DNA from 2 places in the Arthrobacter sp. RCC_34 genome. Region 2 is predicted to be linked to the other one. Evidence: predicted binding sites of a transcription regulator. Region 2 holds the regulator's gene; the other holds the start of a gene.

Region 1 (7,106 bases), on a different contig from region 2:
ACATCGGGTGAGCCGACGCCGAGGAACGGGTACGCGGCGATCGCGGCGACACTGTGGCCGGGGAGGTCGATCTCCGGGACGATCGTGATGCCCCGCTCCGCCGCGTAGGCGACCGCTTCACGGAGCTGCGCCTGCGTGTAGAAGCCACCGTGCGGATGCCCGGCCATGAGAGCGTGCTCCAGAGCGGGGGTGTCGTAGGCGACAGGGGTGTCCTGACGCCACGAGGCCACCTCGGTGAGCCGGGGGAAGGCCTTGACCTCGAACCGCCACCCCTGATCGTCACTCAGGTGGAGGTGCAGCACGTTGAGTTTGTGTGCGGCGAGCAGGTCGATGAACCGCAGGAGCTCGCTGAAGGGCATGAAGTGGCGGGCCACGTCCAGGAGGACACCACGATGCGCGAAACGGGGCGCGTCGGCCACCCGCAGGCGGGGGAGCGAGTGCACGGTGCGTCCATCAGCACGACGGCGTGCCGACCCCTGTGGCACGAAGGCCTCGGGCCCGCTGAGCTGGCGGAGTGTCTGCCAGGCATGGCGCACGCCGTCCAGGCCTGCGGCTTCCACGCGGATGAGCCCGTCGATGTCCAGCCGGTACGCCCCTGGAGCCAAGGACGGGTCGGTGCTCACGAACAGCAAGGCGTCCTCGGGAGCCGCATCGTCCAGCCGGACCCCCAGCCAGTCCTCCGCCTGATGGCGCAGCAGGGCCCAGCCAGGATCGTCGGTCTGAAGATCCGTGGCGAAGGCGAGCCGGGCGGGAACGGTCAGGTGCCCGGACAGGAGTTCCAGGGACTCCGGAGCCGGGACCAGCGGGGGAATGCGCATGGAGGACCTCTTCGCGAATAGGGGGTCTAGGTGGACACCAGCCTGCCACACGAGGCCGACATGGAAATTCGAACAGGTTTTCGATTAGCATGGCTAGGTGCCTCATGTCAGCGGTGAACAAGTCCTGTCTCCTGAACAGCTCAACCACAACCATGGCGCGGCCCGCCTGAACGGCGCCGGCTCGCCTGGTCATGCCCCCTCGTCGCGCCTGGTGGTGAAGGGCGCCCGCGAGCACAATCTGCGCAATGTGGACCTGGATCTGCCCCGGGACGCCATGATCGTCTTCACCGGCCTCTCCGGCTCCGGGAAGTCCTCGCTCGCCTTCGACACGATCTTCGCCGAGGGCCAGCGCCGCTACGTGGAATCACTGTCCGCGTACGCGCGCCAGTTCCTCGGCCAGGTGGACAAGCCCGACGTCGACTTCATCGAGGGCCTGTCGCCGGCGGTCTCGATCGACCAGAAGTCGACCAGCAAGAACCCCCGGTCCACAGTCGGCACCATCACCGAGATCTACGACTACATGCGTCTGCTCTGGGCGCGTGTGGGCCGCCCGCACTGCCCGATCTGTGGGGAAGAGGTGACCCGTCAGACCCCGCAGCAGATCGTCGACCAGCTGCTGGAGCTCCCCGAGGGCACCCGCTTCCAGGTGCTCGCGCCCGTGGTGCGCGGCCGCAAGGGTGAGTTCGTGGACCTGTTCAAGGAACTCGGCGCCAAGGGCTTCGCCCGGGCCCGGGTGGACGGCGAGCAGATCCAGCTGACGGACCCGCCCAAACTGGGCAAGCAGTACAAGCACACCATCGAGGTGGTCGTGGACCGTCTGGTGGCCAAGGACGGCATCCGGCAGCGCCTCACCGACTCGGTCGAGACCGCCCTGGGGCTGGCCGAAGGCCGCGTGCTCGCGGACTTCGTGGACCTCGACGCCGAGGACCCGGGCCGGGTTCGGGCATTCTCCGAGAATCTGGCCTGCCCGAATGAGCACCCGCTGGCGATCGACGAGATCGAACCGCGGTCTTTCTCGTTCAACAACCCGTTCGGCGCCTGCCCCGAATGCACGGGCATCGGCACCAAGCTCGAGGTCGACGAAGAGCTCGTGGTCCCCAACCCGGAACTGAGCCTGAACGAAGGCGCCATCGCCCCGTGGTCCCTCGGTGCGGCCACACAGGAGTACTGGAACCACCTGCTGTCGGGCCTCGCGGACGAGCTCGGCTTCTCGATGGACACTCCGTGGGAGAAGCTCGGCAAGGCCGTCCGTGAGACCGTGCTGCACGGCAAAGACCACAAGGTGGTGGTCCAGTACCGCAACCGTTTCGGCCGCGAACGCAAGTACAGCACCGGCTTCGAAGGTGTGGTCCAGTACGTGCACCGCAAGCACGGGGAGACCGAGTCGGACTTCGCCCGTGACCGGTACGAGGAGTACATGCGGCAGATCCCGTGCCCTGCCTGCAATGGCGCACGGCTCAATCCGGCGTCGCTGTCCGTCCTGATCAACGGCAAGTCGATCGCGGCCGTCTGCGCCATGCCCATGCGGGACTGCGTCGAGTTCCTGGGCAGCCTGGAGCTGTCCCCGCGCGAGGCGCAGATCGCCGCTCAGGTGCTTAAGGAGATCCACGCCCGCCTGACCTTCCTGCTCGACGTCGGGCTGGATTACCTCAACCTGGAACGCCCTTCCGGGACCCTGTCCGGCGGCGAGGCCCAGCGCATCCGCCTGGCGACGCAGATCGGTTCAGGCCTGGTCGGTGTCCTGTACGTGCTCGACGAGCCGTCCATCGGTCTGCACCAGCGGGACAACCGCCGCCTGATCGAGACCCTGACCCGTCTGCGCGGGCTGGGCAACACCCTGATCGTGGTCGAGCACGACGAGGACACCATCCGGGAAGCCGACTGGATCGTGGACATCGGCCCGGGCGCCGGTGAACACGGTGGCAAGGTCGTCCACTCGGGCACCTACAAGGAACTCCTGGCCAACACGGAGTCACTCACGGGCGACTACCTTTCCGGCCGCGAGGGGATCGACGTGCCGGCCAAGCGCCGTCCGTACGACCGCAAGCGCGAGCTCGTGGTGGTGGGGGCCCGTGAGAACAACCTCAACAACGTCACGGCGCGCTTCCCCCTGGGTGTGCTCACCGCAGTCACGGGTGTGAGCGGCTCCGGGAAGTCGACCCTGGTCAACGAGATCCTGTACAAGGTCCTGGCCAACAAGCTCAACGGAGCCCGCCAGGTCGCAGGCCGCCACAAGACCGTGGAGGGCCTGGAGCACCTGGACAAGGTGGTCCATGTGGACCAGAGCCCGATCGGGCGCACCCCGCGGTCCAACCCCGCCACCTACACCGGTGTGTTCGACAACATCCGGAAGCTCTTCGCCGAGACCAACGAGGCGAAGGTCCGCGGTTACCTGCCGGGCCGCTTCTCCTTCAACGTCAAGGGCGGCCGCTGCGAGGCGTGCTCGGGCGACGGCACCCTGAAGATCGAGATGAACTTCCTCCCGGACGTCTACGTGCCGTGCGAGGTCTGCCATGGGGCCCGGTACAACCGGGAGACTCTGGAGGTCCACTACAAGGGCAAGACCATCGCGGATGTGCTCAACATGCCCATCGAGGAAGGGGCGGAGTTCTTCTCGGCCTTCACCCCGATCGCCCGGCACCTGAACACCCTGGTGGACGTCGGCCTCGGCTACGTCCGTCTGGGCCAGCCGGCCACGACTCTCTCCGGAGGTGAGGCGCAGCGCGTCAAGCTCGCGGCGGAGTTGCAGAAGCGGTCCAACGGCCGCAGCATCTATGTGCTGGACGAGCCCACCACAGGCCTGCACTTCGAGGACATCCGGAAGCTGCTGCTGGTGCTCCAGGGGCTGGTGGACAAGGGCAACACGGTCATCACCATCGAGCACAACCTGGACGTCATCAAGAGTGCCGACTGGATCGTGGATCTCGGGCCCAACGGTGGCTCGGGTGGCGGGCGCATCATCGCCACCGGAACGCCCGAACAGGTCGCGGCCACGGAGGGCTCGTTCACGGGTGAGTTCCTGGCCGAGATCCTCGAGGGAAGCCCGGTCAAGTAGTCGCGTGACGGCATACATCGGCCCGAAGCATGCCGTGTGGCGCATGGGTGTTTTCTGTCCATGCGCCCGGCATGAGAAACTACCTCGGTGACTCTCGCTCAAGCTGCCGTGCTCTTCGACCTGGACGGGACCCTCATCGATCCCGCGGGCGGGATCACCGGCGGAATCGCTGCGGCTCTCCAGGAGGCGGGCCTTCCCATTCCATCCGATCAGGCGCTGCAGGCGATGGTCGGCCCCCGCCTGAGCCATGCTCTGCAGGAGTTCGCGGGGGTGCCGGAACAGCGGGTCGATGAGGTCATCGCCCTCTACCGGCGTCATTACCGGACGACAGGGATGGCGGCCAGCCGGGTTTACCCCGGCATACGCGAGACTCTGGCGGAACTCCGTGCGCGAGGATACGCCCTCGCAGTGGCCACCCAGAAGCCCCGCACCCTGGCGCTTGAACTGCTCGGCCTGCATGGCCTGGTGGAATCCTTCGACACTGTTCAAGGCTCCTCGGACGATGAGAGCGCCCAGGGCCCCGGCCACGGGGTGCCTCTCGGCAAGCAGCAGATCATCGCCGCGGCGCTCGAGGAGCTGGGAGCCCCGGCATCCGCGGTGATGGTGGGGGACCGGTACCAGGATGTCGAGGGCGCGACGGCGAACGGTCTGCCGTGCATCGGCGTCGCCTGGGGTTTCGCCGTAGAGGGTGAATTGGAACGTGCGGGGGCGGCCTCGGTGGTCTCCTCCACCGAGGAGCTGCTCCGTGGACTGCCCGGCCCCGCCGGTGCGCACTCCGGTGAGCCACCGCTCGCCGGACGGGAAGCGGCGGCCACGGTGGCCGTCTTCGGGGGAGCAGTGGTTGATGGAGCAGCGGAGGAAGAAGACCATGGCCGTATTTGACGCAGTTCGCTTCACCACCCGGACCCTCATCAAAGGCACGTGCCGCCCGACGGTCACCGGCCTGGAGAACGTCCCGACCGATGGCCCGTTCATCGTGGCGCCGAATCACCTCTCGTTCTTCGACAGCGTGATCGTGCAGGCTCTCATGCCCCGCCCGGTGGCCTTCTTCGCGAAGGCGGAGTACTTCACGGGAACCGGCGTGAAGGGCAAGGCCATGAAGGCGTTCTTCGAGTCGGTCGGGTCCATCCCGGTGGAACGCGGCGAGCAGGCTGCCAGCGTCCAGGCACTCAAGACGCTGCTGGACATCCTGGAGAACGGCAACGGAGTGGGCATCTACCCGGAGGGCACCCGCTCCCGGGACGGCCTGCTGTACCGCGGCCGGACCGGTGTCGGCTGGCTCGCGCTGACCACGGGAGCACCCGTGGTGCCCGTCGGACTGATCGGCACGGACAAGCTCCAGCCGGCCGGCAAGAACACGCTCAAGCCGCAGCACTTCACCATGGTCGTGGGCGAGCCGCTGTACTTCGAGAAGACCGGGCCGGACCATTCCCTGCCTGCTCGCCGGCAGGCGACGGACCGCATCATGGACGCCATCGCGGCGCTGAGCGGTCAGGAACGGGCCAGCGGCTACAACCAGGTGCGCACCAGCGAGTGATCTAGAGAAGCGGAGGAGCTATGGCGGATCCGGCCAGCTACCGGCCCAGGACGGGGGAGATCCCCACCGAACCTGGGGTCTACCGCTTCCGTGACCAGCACGGGCGGGTCATCTACGTGGGCAAGGCGAAGAGCCTCCGTTCGCGCCTGAACTCCTATTTCGCCAAACCCGCGGGCCTCACCCCGAAGACCTATGCGATGGTCCACGCCGCATCGAGCGTCGAGTGGACCGTGGTGGGCAGCGAGCTCGAATCCCTCCAGCTGGAATACACCTGGATCAAGGAGTTCAAGCCGCGGTACAACGTCGTGTTCCGCGACGACAAGAGCTACCCCTACCTGGCTGTGACGATGGGGGAGAAATTCCCCCGGGTGCAGGTCATGCGCGGCGAACGCCGGAAGGGCGCCAAGTACTTCGGCCCGTACACGGCCGGAGCCATCCGCGAGACCATGGACACCCTGTTGCGCGTGTTCCCGGTCCGGAGCTGCAGCGCCGGGGTGTTCCGGCGCGCCGAGGCCAGTGGCCGGCCGTGCCTGCTCGGATACATCGACAAGTGTTCGGCCCCCTGCGTCGGGCGCATCAGCGAGGAGGACCACCGGGCTCTCGCGGAGGATTTCTGCTCCTTCATGGGCGGCGAGGCCGGGCGCTTCCTCCGCCGCCTCGAGCGCGACATGAAAGACGCCGTCGCGGAGCTCAACTACGAGCAGGCCGCACGGATCCGTGATGACATCGCCGCCATGCGCAAGGTGTTCGAACGCAACGCCGTGGTGCTGGCCGACACGACCGACGCCGACCTCTTCGCCATCCACGAGGACGAGCTCGAGGCCTCCGTCCAGGTGTTCCGCGTCCGCGGCGGCCGGATCCGGTCCCAGCAGGGCTGGGTGGTGGAGAAGGTCGAGGACACCACCCCTGCGGACTTGATCGAGCACCTCCTTCAGCAGGCCTACGGCGAGGAGGCCGGCAACACGGACCGCATCCCCCGGGAGGTCCTCGTCCCGGTGCTGCCGCCGGATCCGGCGCAGCTCGGCGAATGGCTGAGCGGACTCCGGGGCAGCCGTGTGGAGATCCGCGTTCCGCAGCGGGGGGACAAGGCCCAGCTCATGGAGACCGTGCGGACGAACGCCGAGCAGGCCCTCAAACTCCACAAGACGCGCCGGGCCGGGGACATCACGACCCGTTCGCTCGCCATCCAGGAGCTCCAGGAGGCCCTGGAACTCGACGAGCCGCCACTGCGCATCGAGTGCTTCGACATCTCCCACGTCCAGGGCACCAACGTCGTGGGCTCCATGGTGGTGGTCGAGGACGGCCTGCCGCGCAAGAGCGAGTACCGGAAGTTCACCATCACGGGCGCCGCGGCCCATGATGACACCGCCGCCATGGATGACGTCCTGACGCGTCGTTTCAAGGCCTATCTGCGGGACCGCGTCCACGTCCCGGAGACGCTGGGCCGGGCCGACGACGGCGCCGGGCCGGACAGCGCTGGACTGGATGGCGCTGGACAGGACAGCGCCGGGCCGGACAGCGCCTCACCTTCCGCCGCAGCGCCCGAGGAGGCCGCTCTCGGCGCCCCCGTGTCACCCGGCAAGTTCGCCTACCCGCCGAACCTCGTCGTCGTTGACGGCGGCAAGCCCCAGGTGGCGGCTGCCCAGCGTGCGCTTGACGCGCTCGGCATCACCGAGGTGCGGGTGGTCGGTCTGGC
Region 2 (7,106 bases):
GTTTCATTTCCCGCCCAGCTCTGCTGTAAAGCGGACACCACTGCACTGACCTGGGCCGATTCCAGTCCGGGCTTCAACGCCAGGATGACGCACAGCTCGGGACCGAGGCCGCCACCCGGGACCTCCTCCCCCCGCGCGTCCCGGGACGCGACGCCGGATCCCCGGCGCAGCTGGATGTCCCCCACCTCGGGGTGCCCGACGGCGCTGGTGCGGAACGCCTCGGCGACATCAGGGTCCAGGTAGGACGGCATCCACGGCTTCTGCTGGGCCAGCGCCCACAGCGGGGCCCGGCGCACCACGAAGGTGAAGTCGCTACCGGGGTCGAGCACGAGCAGCTGCGCCTTCTCCGAGACCGCCGACAGCGCCGCACGGGCGGCGTAGGCGGCCACGGGACGGGCCTCGGGGTGCCAGGCCTCGAGCGCGCGCACCGAGCTGAAGACGGGCATGGCGATCCGGCCGTCCGGGGCCTGCATGGTGACCATGGCCATGTCGGCCTGCTTGTCGGCGTGCAGGCCGTCGTGGCCCTCGCCCTCCTCAGCCAGCTGAGCCACGATCGGGATGAACACCCGGGAGGTCGCCAAGGCGTCGAGGACGCCTTCCTCTCCCCCGGTTCCGGCACGCAGTGCGTTCAGCGCCGCCGTCAAACCGGGGTTCGCCTCGCCGTCGTCGTTCTCGAAGTTGTGGATGTGGGAGTCCTCGTCGGCCAGCGAGCGGCCGGCCCAGGGGCGCCCGGCCGAATCGGTCGGGCCGCCGGCCCCGGCGAGTGCGGCGGCGATGTGGCCGGGAAGTTCGCGACGTTCCGTCATGCCGGCCTCAGCGTCGTCCGGCCACGTCGAGGGCTTCGGGCAGCGTGAAGGCGCCGGAGTACAGGGCCTTGCCGATGATCGCGCCTTCGACGCCGAGCGGGACCAGCGCACGCAGCGCCTCCAGATCGGCCAGGCTCGAGATGCCGCCCGAGGCCACGACTGGTTTGCCGGTCTTCTCCACCATCTGACGTAGAAGGTCGACGTTCGGGCCCTGGAGCGTGCCGTCCTTCGTCACATCGGTGACAACGTACCGTGCGCAGCCGGCATCTTCGAGGCGCGCGAGCACCTCCCAGAGGTCGCCGCCCTCCTTGGTCCAGCCGCGGCCGGCGAGCGTGGTGCCGCGGACATCCAGGCCGACGGCGATCCGATCACCGAACCGCTCGATCGCCCGGGCGGTCCATTCGGGATTCTCCAGTGCCGCGGTCCCGAGGTTCACGCGGGCCACACCCAGGTCGACCAGAGCGCGCTCCAGGCTGGCGTCATCCCGCAGCCCGCCGGACAGCTCGACCTTCAGATCGAGCGAGGTCACCACTTCACGGAGGATCTCCGCGTTGTCGCCGCGGTCGAAGGCGGCGTCCAGGTCCACGAGATGCACCCATTCGGCGCCGTTCTGCTGCCAGTTGAGCGCAGCCTCCAGCGGCGTGCCGTAGCTGGTCTCGCTGCCGGCCTCGCCCTGGACGAGGCGCACGGCCTGGCCGTTGACGACGTCGACGGCGGGCAGCAGCTCGAGAACAGGAAGCTGGGTCTGGGTCATGATGCCTCCGGGTGGCGCGCGGGGCGCCTATTTCGAGTCAAGGGTGAACAGGTAGGCGGCGGCCAAAGCCATGGCCGCCAGGACGAAGAAGGCGATACTGAGCCAACGGGGCTTCTTCTGCTGGATGAAGGAGATCCCCCCACCGATCAGCAGGCCGCCGAGTCCCATGAGCAGAATGGACCACATCAGGAATCAGCACCCGTTTCCGGGCTCGCTGCGGGCTCCGCGACGGACGCGTCACGCCCCCTGCGCAGGGAACCGACCCAGTTGCGGAGCAGCCGCGCTCCGGCCTCCCCGGACTTCTCCGGGTGGAACTGGGTGGCGCTCAGCGGGCCGTTCTCCACCGCCGCGATGAACGGGGCGCCGTGTTCGGACCAGGTGACCTTCGGCGGGGCCATGTGCGGCTGCGTGACGTCGAAGTCCCAGGTCTGCACGGCGTACGAGTGCACGAAGTAGAACCGTTCGTCCTCCACACCCTCGAAGAGAAGGCTTCCCTCAGGAGCCTTCACGGTGTTCCAGCCCATGTGCGGCACCACGGAGGCCGGGAGCAGCTCCACCGTGCCGGGCCATTCGCCCATGCCTTCGGCTTCCACGCCGTGCTCGACGCCCTTCTCGAAGAGGACCTGCAGGCCCACGCAGATGGCCAGCACCGGACGTCCGCCGGCCACGCGGCGGCCGATGAGGCGGATCGCGTCGACGTCCTTGAGTTCCTTCATGACCGTCGCGAAAGCGCCGACTCCGGGGACGACCAGGCCGTCGGCATTGAGGACGTCCTCGGGCCGCGCGCTCAGGGTCACCTGGGCGCCGGCCGCCTCGAGGGCGCGCACGGCGGACCGCACATTGCCGGAACCGTAGTCCAGCACGGTGACCGTCGGCTTGCCCTCCGGGCTCTCCGGCTTCCGGCCGGTGTGGGCATCACGGACCGCCCCGTCCTCGAGGGACTGGGCGGAACCCGTTGTCGTGTTCTCCTGCTCGCTCACAGTGCTCCCTTCGTGGAGGGGATGCCCTCGACCCGCGGGTCGGGTTCGATCGCCGCGCGCAGAGCACGGGCGAAGGCCTTGAACTGAGCCTCGACGATGTGGTGCGGGTCGCGGCCGCGCAGCACATCCATGTGGAGGCAGATCCCGGCGTGCAGCGTGATGGCTTCGAAGACGTGCCGGGTCAGCGAACCGGTGAAGTGCCCTCCGATCAGGTGGTACTCCTGACCGGCCGGCTCACCTTCGTGCACCAGGTACGGACGCCCGGACACGTCGACGACGGCGCGGGCCAACGCCTCATCGAGCGGCACCGTGGCGTCGCCGAAGCGGCGGATGCCGGCCTTGTCGCCGAGCGCCTTCTTGAGCACCTCGCCGAACGTGATGGCCACGTCCTCCACGGTGTGGTGAGCGTCAATGTGGGTGTCACCGGTGGCGCGGACCGTCAGGTCGATCAGGGAATGCTTGCACAGCGCATTGAGCATGTGGTCGTAGAACGGCACGGTGGTGCTGATCTCTGCCACACCGGTCCCGTCCAGATCGATGCTGACGAATACGCTCGACTCGCTCGTGCTGCGTTCCATGCTGGCGGTGCGGGACGTGCTCGCTGCGCTCATGCGGGAGACTCCTTCTGGTGACGTGCTGTGTGGATGTCGATGGACGGCGGTGCGTGCGGGACTTCTGCTAGGTCCTCCCCGCCGGAGCCGGTCGGCGGCCCGGCCGTCGGGCTCATCGCCCGAGCAGTTCCCGGAGCCGCGTGAGGAAGGCTGTGGTCTCCGCCTCCGTGCCGGCGGTGACCCGGAGATGCCCCGGGATCCCGACGTCGCGGATGAGGACTCCCGCGTCCAGGAGGCCCTGCCAGATGGCTGCCGGGTCCTCCATGCCGCCGAAGAAGACGTAGTTCGAGTCCGACGATGCCGGCTTCAGCCCCATCTCCCGGAGCTCCGTCACGATCCGATCGCGCTGGACCTTGATGTCCTCCACGTCCGCCATGAGCAGTTCCCGGTGGGACAGCGCGGCAAGGGCGGTGGCCTGGGTGATCGCGGAGAGGTGGTACGGCAGTCGGACCAGTCGGAGGGCGTCGGTGATCTCCGGCGCAGCGGCCAGATAGCCCAGGCGGGCGCCGGCCAGGGCGAAAGCCTTGCTCATGGTGCGGCTGACGATGAGCCGCTCCCGGCCCGGCAGCAGCGTGAGGGCGCTCGGCGTGCCTTCACGGGCGAACTCGTGGTAAGCCTCATCGACGATCACGATGGTCTGGCTGGCCTCGCCCGCCTCGTACACGGCGTCAACCACGTCGAGGCCGAGCTTAGTGCCGGTCGGGTTGTTCGGGGAGCAGAGGAACACGACGCTCGGGCCGAGTTCGCGCACCTGACGGGCGGCCGATTCGGCGGACAGCTCGAAGTCGGCGTCGCGGACGCCCTTCACATATTCGGTGTCGGTTCCGCTCGCCAGCAAGGGGTACATGGAGTATGTGGGAGGGAATCCCAGCGCCGTGCGGCCTGGACCGCCGAAGGCCTGGAGGATCTGCTGCAGCACTTCATTGGAGCCGTTCGCGGCCCAGATGTTCTCCGCGGTCAGGCCGTGGCCCAGGTAATCCGCCAGAGCGGTGCGCAGTTCGGTGAATTCGCGATCCGGGTACCGGTTGAGCGTGGTGGCGGCATGGGTGACGGCTTCTGTGATGGCCTGGACCACCGGAGCGGGAACGCCATGAGTGTTCTCGTTGACGTTCAGAAGCACGGGGACGTCGATCTGGGGGGCACCGTAGGGGCTGATCCCCCGGAGATTGTCTCGCAGGGGAAGCTTCGCCAAGCGCTGCATTTGTTCGCTCACCCGTACAGTCTAGTTTGCCCAGGTCCCCCGCCCTGAATTGTTGCTCACCCACAGAACGGGCCCGGAGCCCGAACAGGAGAACGGAGCGAGAGCGGATCAACCGCGCCAAGCGAACGGCGGGAGCCCGACCAGCAGTGGACGGGAGCAACGCCGCGTTGGATCAGCGCGCTGCAGGAACGAAGAGGTCCTGACCGGCGACGATCTCCGACGCCTTCAGGTCATTCAGTCGAGCGATCTCGCCGACGACCTCACGGGTGTCACGGCCGGGCGCGACCCGCTGGGCGATGTCCCAGACCGTGTCACCGGGCTGAACGACGACCGTCTGGGACGAGCCGACCGCATGGGTGTCGCTCGCGATGGCCGGAGTGAGCAAGGTGCCCAGCGCGAAGGTGATGATCGCGGCGAGCAAGAGCGCGGCCGGGAGGCCGAAGAAGACGAACCGCCCACGGCGGGTCAACCGCATCCGCGGAGCAGCCTGCGTTCGGGTGATCGCAACAGCCTGTGCTGACATTTCGATTCCTCGCTTCCATCACGCCGCTTGGCATCTACGTTCGATGGCAATACGCCGTACATCCAGCTCGGTTCGAACATGTATTCGAACCTCGTTACTACTATTTTTAGGACATAGCTACGAACACTGTCAAGACTCGCTAGAACAAATGTTTGATTCGGGCATCCTCCTGGCCTAGCGTTGGACGCAGGAAGAGTTCCTCTGGTGACCAGCACACCAGGGGGCACTGACAAAAATTTCGCCGGGTCCGGAATCAGGCCCGCGAAGCGACAGGCAGCACCCGCCCTCCCGGAGGACGGGGATCCCCCATACGAGATCCAGGGAGTGACAGATGGCCAGGAGTTCATCGAACGAAGCCGGCCCCAGCAGGGCGCCGGCCAATCGCGGCCTCACTCCCCGTCAGAAGAAGATCCTGGAAACCATCCAGCGCTCGGTCGAGGCGAAGGGCTACCCGCCGTCGATGCGGGAGATCGGTGACACCGTCGGGCTCGCCAGCCTCTCCAGCGTCACCCACCAGCTGAGCCAGCTGGAGCGCCTCGGCTACATCCGCCGGGATCCGAAGCGTCCCCGGGCGATGGAGATCCTCATCCCTCTGACCCTGGACACGAGGGAAGCGCCCCGCGTGACCTCGCTGCCTGAGCCCCGGTCCATCGTTGCGGAGCTCAGCACGTCCTCGGACGCCGCCATGGTGCCTCTGGTCGGGCGGATCGCGGCCGGTGGCCCGATCCTGGCGGATCAGCAAGTGGAGGACGTCATGCCGCTCCCCCGCCAGCTCGTGGGACACGGAGAACTCTTCATGCTGCAGGTCGCGGGAGATTCCATGATCGACGCGGCCATCTGCGACGGGGACTGGGTGGTCGTCCGGCGTCAGAACAACGCGGAGAACGGGGACATCGTCGCCGCCCTCCTCGACGACGAAGCCACGGTGAAGACGTTCCGGCAGCGTGACGGCCACACCTGGCTGCTGCCCCAGAACACGCGGTACGAGCCCATTCTGGGCGATCACGCCACCGTCATGGGCAAAGTGGTCTCGGTGCTGCGCTCTCTCTGAGGAACCCCACCGGCCGCCGCGGCGCGCGCCGGAAGACGAACGGCAGACGGCGAGGGCCTGAGCGGTGATCCGCTCAGGCCCTCGCCGTCTGCTGTCGTGGCCGCCGCCCGGCTCAGCTCTTCGCCGTCGCGGTCTGTTCCCGGCCGGAGAGCCGCTCGAGCGCCGCGAGGACGACCTGCCGGTCGGTGGTCGGCCAGAACGGCGGCAGCGTCGAACGGATGAACCCGCCATAGCGCTCCGTGGCAAGTCGGGAATCCAGGACCGCGACGACGCCCTTGTCGCCTGTCGAGCGGATGAGCCGGCCCGCGCCCTGGGCCATCTTGATCGCGGCGCTGCTGGCCGAGATCGCCATGAACCCGTTGCCGCCGTTCTGGGCGACGGCGCGGGACCGAGCGGTGTTGAGCGGGTCGTCCGGCCGCGGGAACGGGATCCGGTCCATGATGACCAGCCGGCAGGAGTCGCCCGGCACGTCCACACCCTGCCACAGGGTGAGTGTGCCGAAGAGGCACGTGTCCCGGTCGTCGGAGAACTCCTGGATGAGCGAGCTCATCGTCGCCTCTCCCTGGCACAGGATCGGGACGCCAACCCGCTCGCGGACGTAGTCCGCGGCCTCCTCCGCGGCCCTCCGGGACGAGAACAGGCCGAGGGCGCCGCCTCCAGAGGCCTTGATGAGATCCACCACCTCGTCGAGCGCTTCGGGTGAGATCCCACGGCCCGGTTTGGGCAGATGGCGCGCGACATACAGCATGCCCTGACGCGGGTAGTCGAACGGCGAGCCGACGTCGATGCCCACCCAGTCGGGGGCGCCAGGACCCTGCAGTCCCACATCGCCGGCGGCCTGTTCGAAGGCGGCTCCGATCGCGAGGGTCGCGGAGGTGAGGATCGCGGTGTGGCCGTCGAACAGTCCGTCGCGGAGCTTCATGGCCACGCTGAGAGGCGCGACGGTCACGGTGGCGGGGGCGTCGTCGTCGGCGGGGCGATACCCTGTGCCGGGCTCGAAGGTGCCGCTGCGCGTCACCCAGACGACCTCTTTCCGCTCGGCCGCCACGAGGAGACGTTCGCTGACCTCCAGGAGCTGCGTCAGCCGCGAGCGGGCCGCCTGCAACGCCCCGTCCGCGGGTTGCCCCTGCTCGGGTTTGGAGTCGGAGAGGGCCGCGCGGCAGGCCTCACGCACGGCGTC

Evidence for each region. The regulator LexA, encoded in region 2, represses DNA repair genes until DNA is damaged. The targets are predictions, from matches to a motif close to TCGAACANNTGTTCGA.
Region 1: uvrA (excinuclease ABC subunit UvrA) is a predicted target of LexA. The motif match lies at 887-902, and genes of this name have one in related genera.

The regions. Positions count from the first base shown of each region.
Region 1 is NZ_JBFUPW010000001.1:1,603,089-1,610,194, reverse strand. It holds gene AB6732_RS07595 (beta-N-acetylhexosaminidase) at 1-818, opposite strand, end outside; gene uvrA (excinuclease ABC subunit UvrA) at 985-3,873, shown strand; gene AB6732_RS07585 (HAD hydrolase-like protein) at 3,961-4,755, shown strand; gene AB6732_RS07580 (1-acyl-sn-glycerol-3-phosphate acyltransferase) at 4,742-5,410, shown strand; gene uvrC (excinuclease ABC subunit UvrC) at 5,431-7,106, shown strand, end outside.
Region 2 is NZ_JBFUPW010000002.1:45,449-52,554, forward strand. It holds gene AB6732_RS08980 (SseB family protein) at 1-806, opposite strand, end outside; gene priA (bifunctional 1-(5-phosphoribosyl)-5-((5-phosphoribosylamino)methylideneamino)imidazole-4-carboxamide isomerase/phosphoribosylanthranilate isomerase PriA) at 814-1,560, opposite strand; gene AB6732_RS08990 (hypothetical protein) at 1,588-1,746, opposite strand; gene hisH (imidazole glycerol phosphate synthase subunit HisH) at 1,746-2,540, opposite strand; gene hisB (imidazoleglycerol-phosphate dehydratase HisB) at 2,537-3,151, opposite strand; gene AB6732_RS09005 (histidinol-phosphate transaminase) at 3,264-4,364, opposite strand; gene AB6732_RS09010 (LysM peptidoglycan-binding domain-containing protein) at 4,525-4,875, opposite strand; gene lexA (transcriptional repressor LexA) at 5,207-5,926, shown strand; gene AB6732_RS09020 (ATP-dependent DNA helicase) at 6,039-7,106, opposite strand, start outside.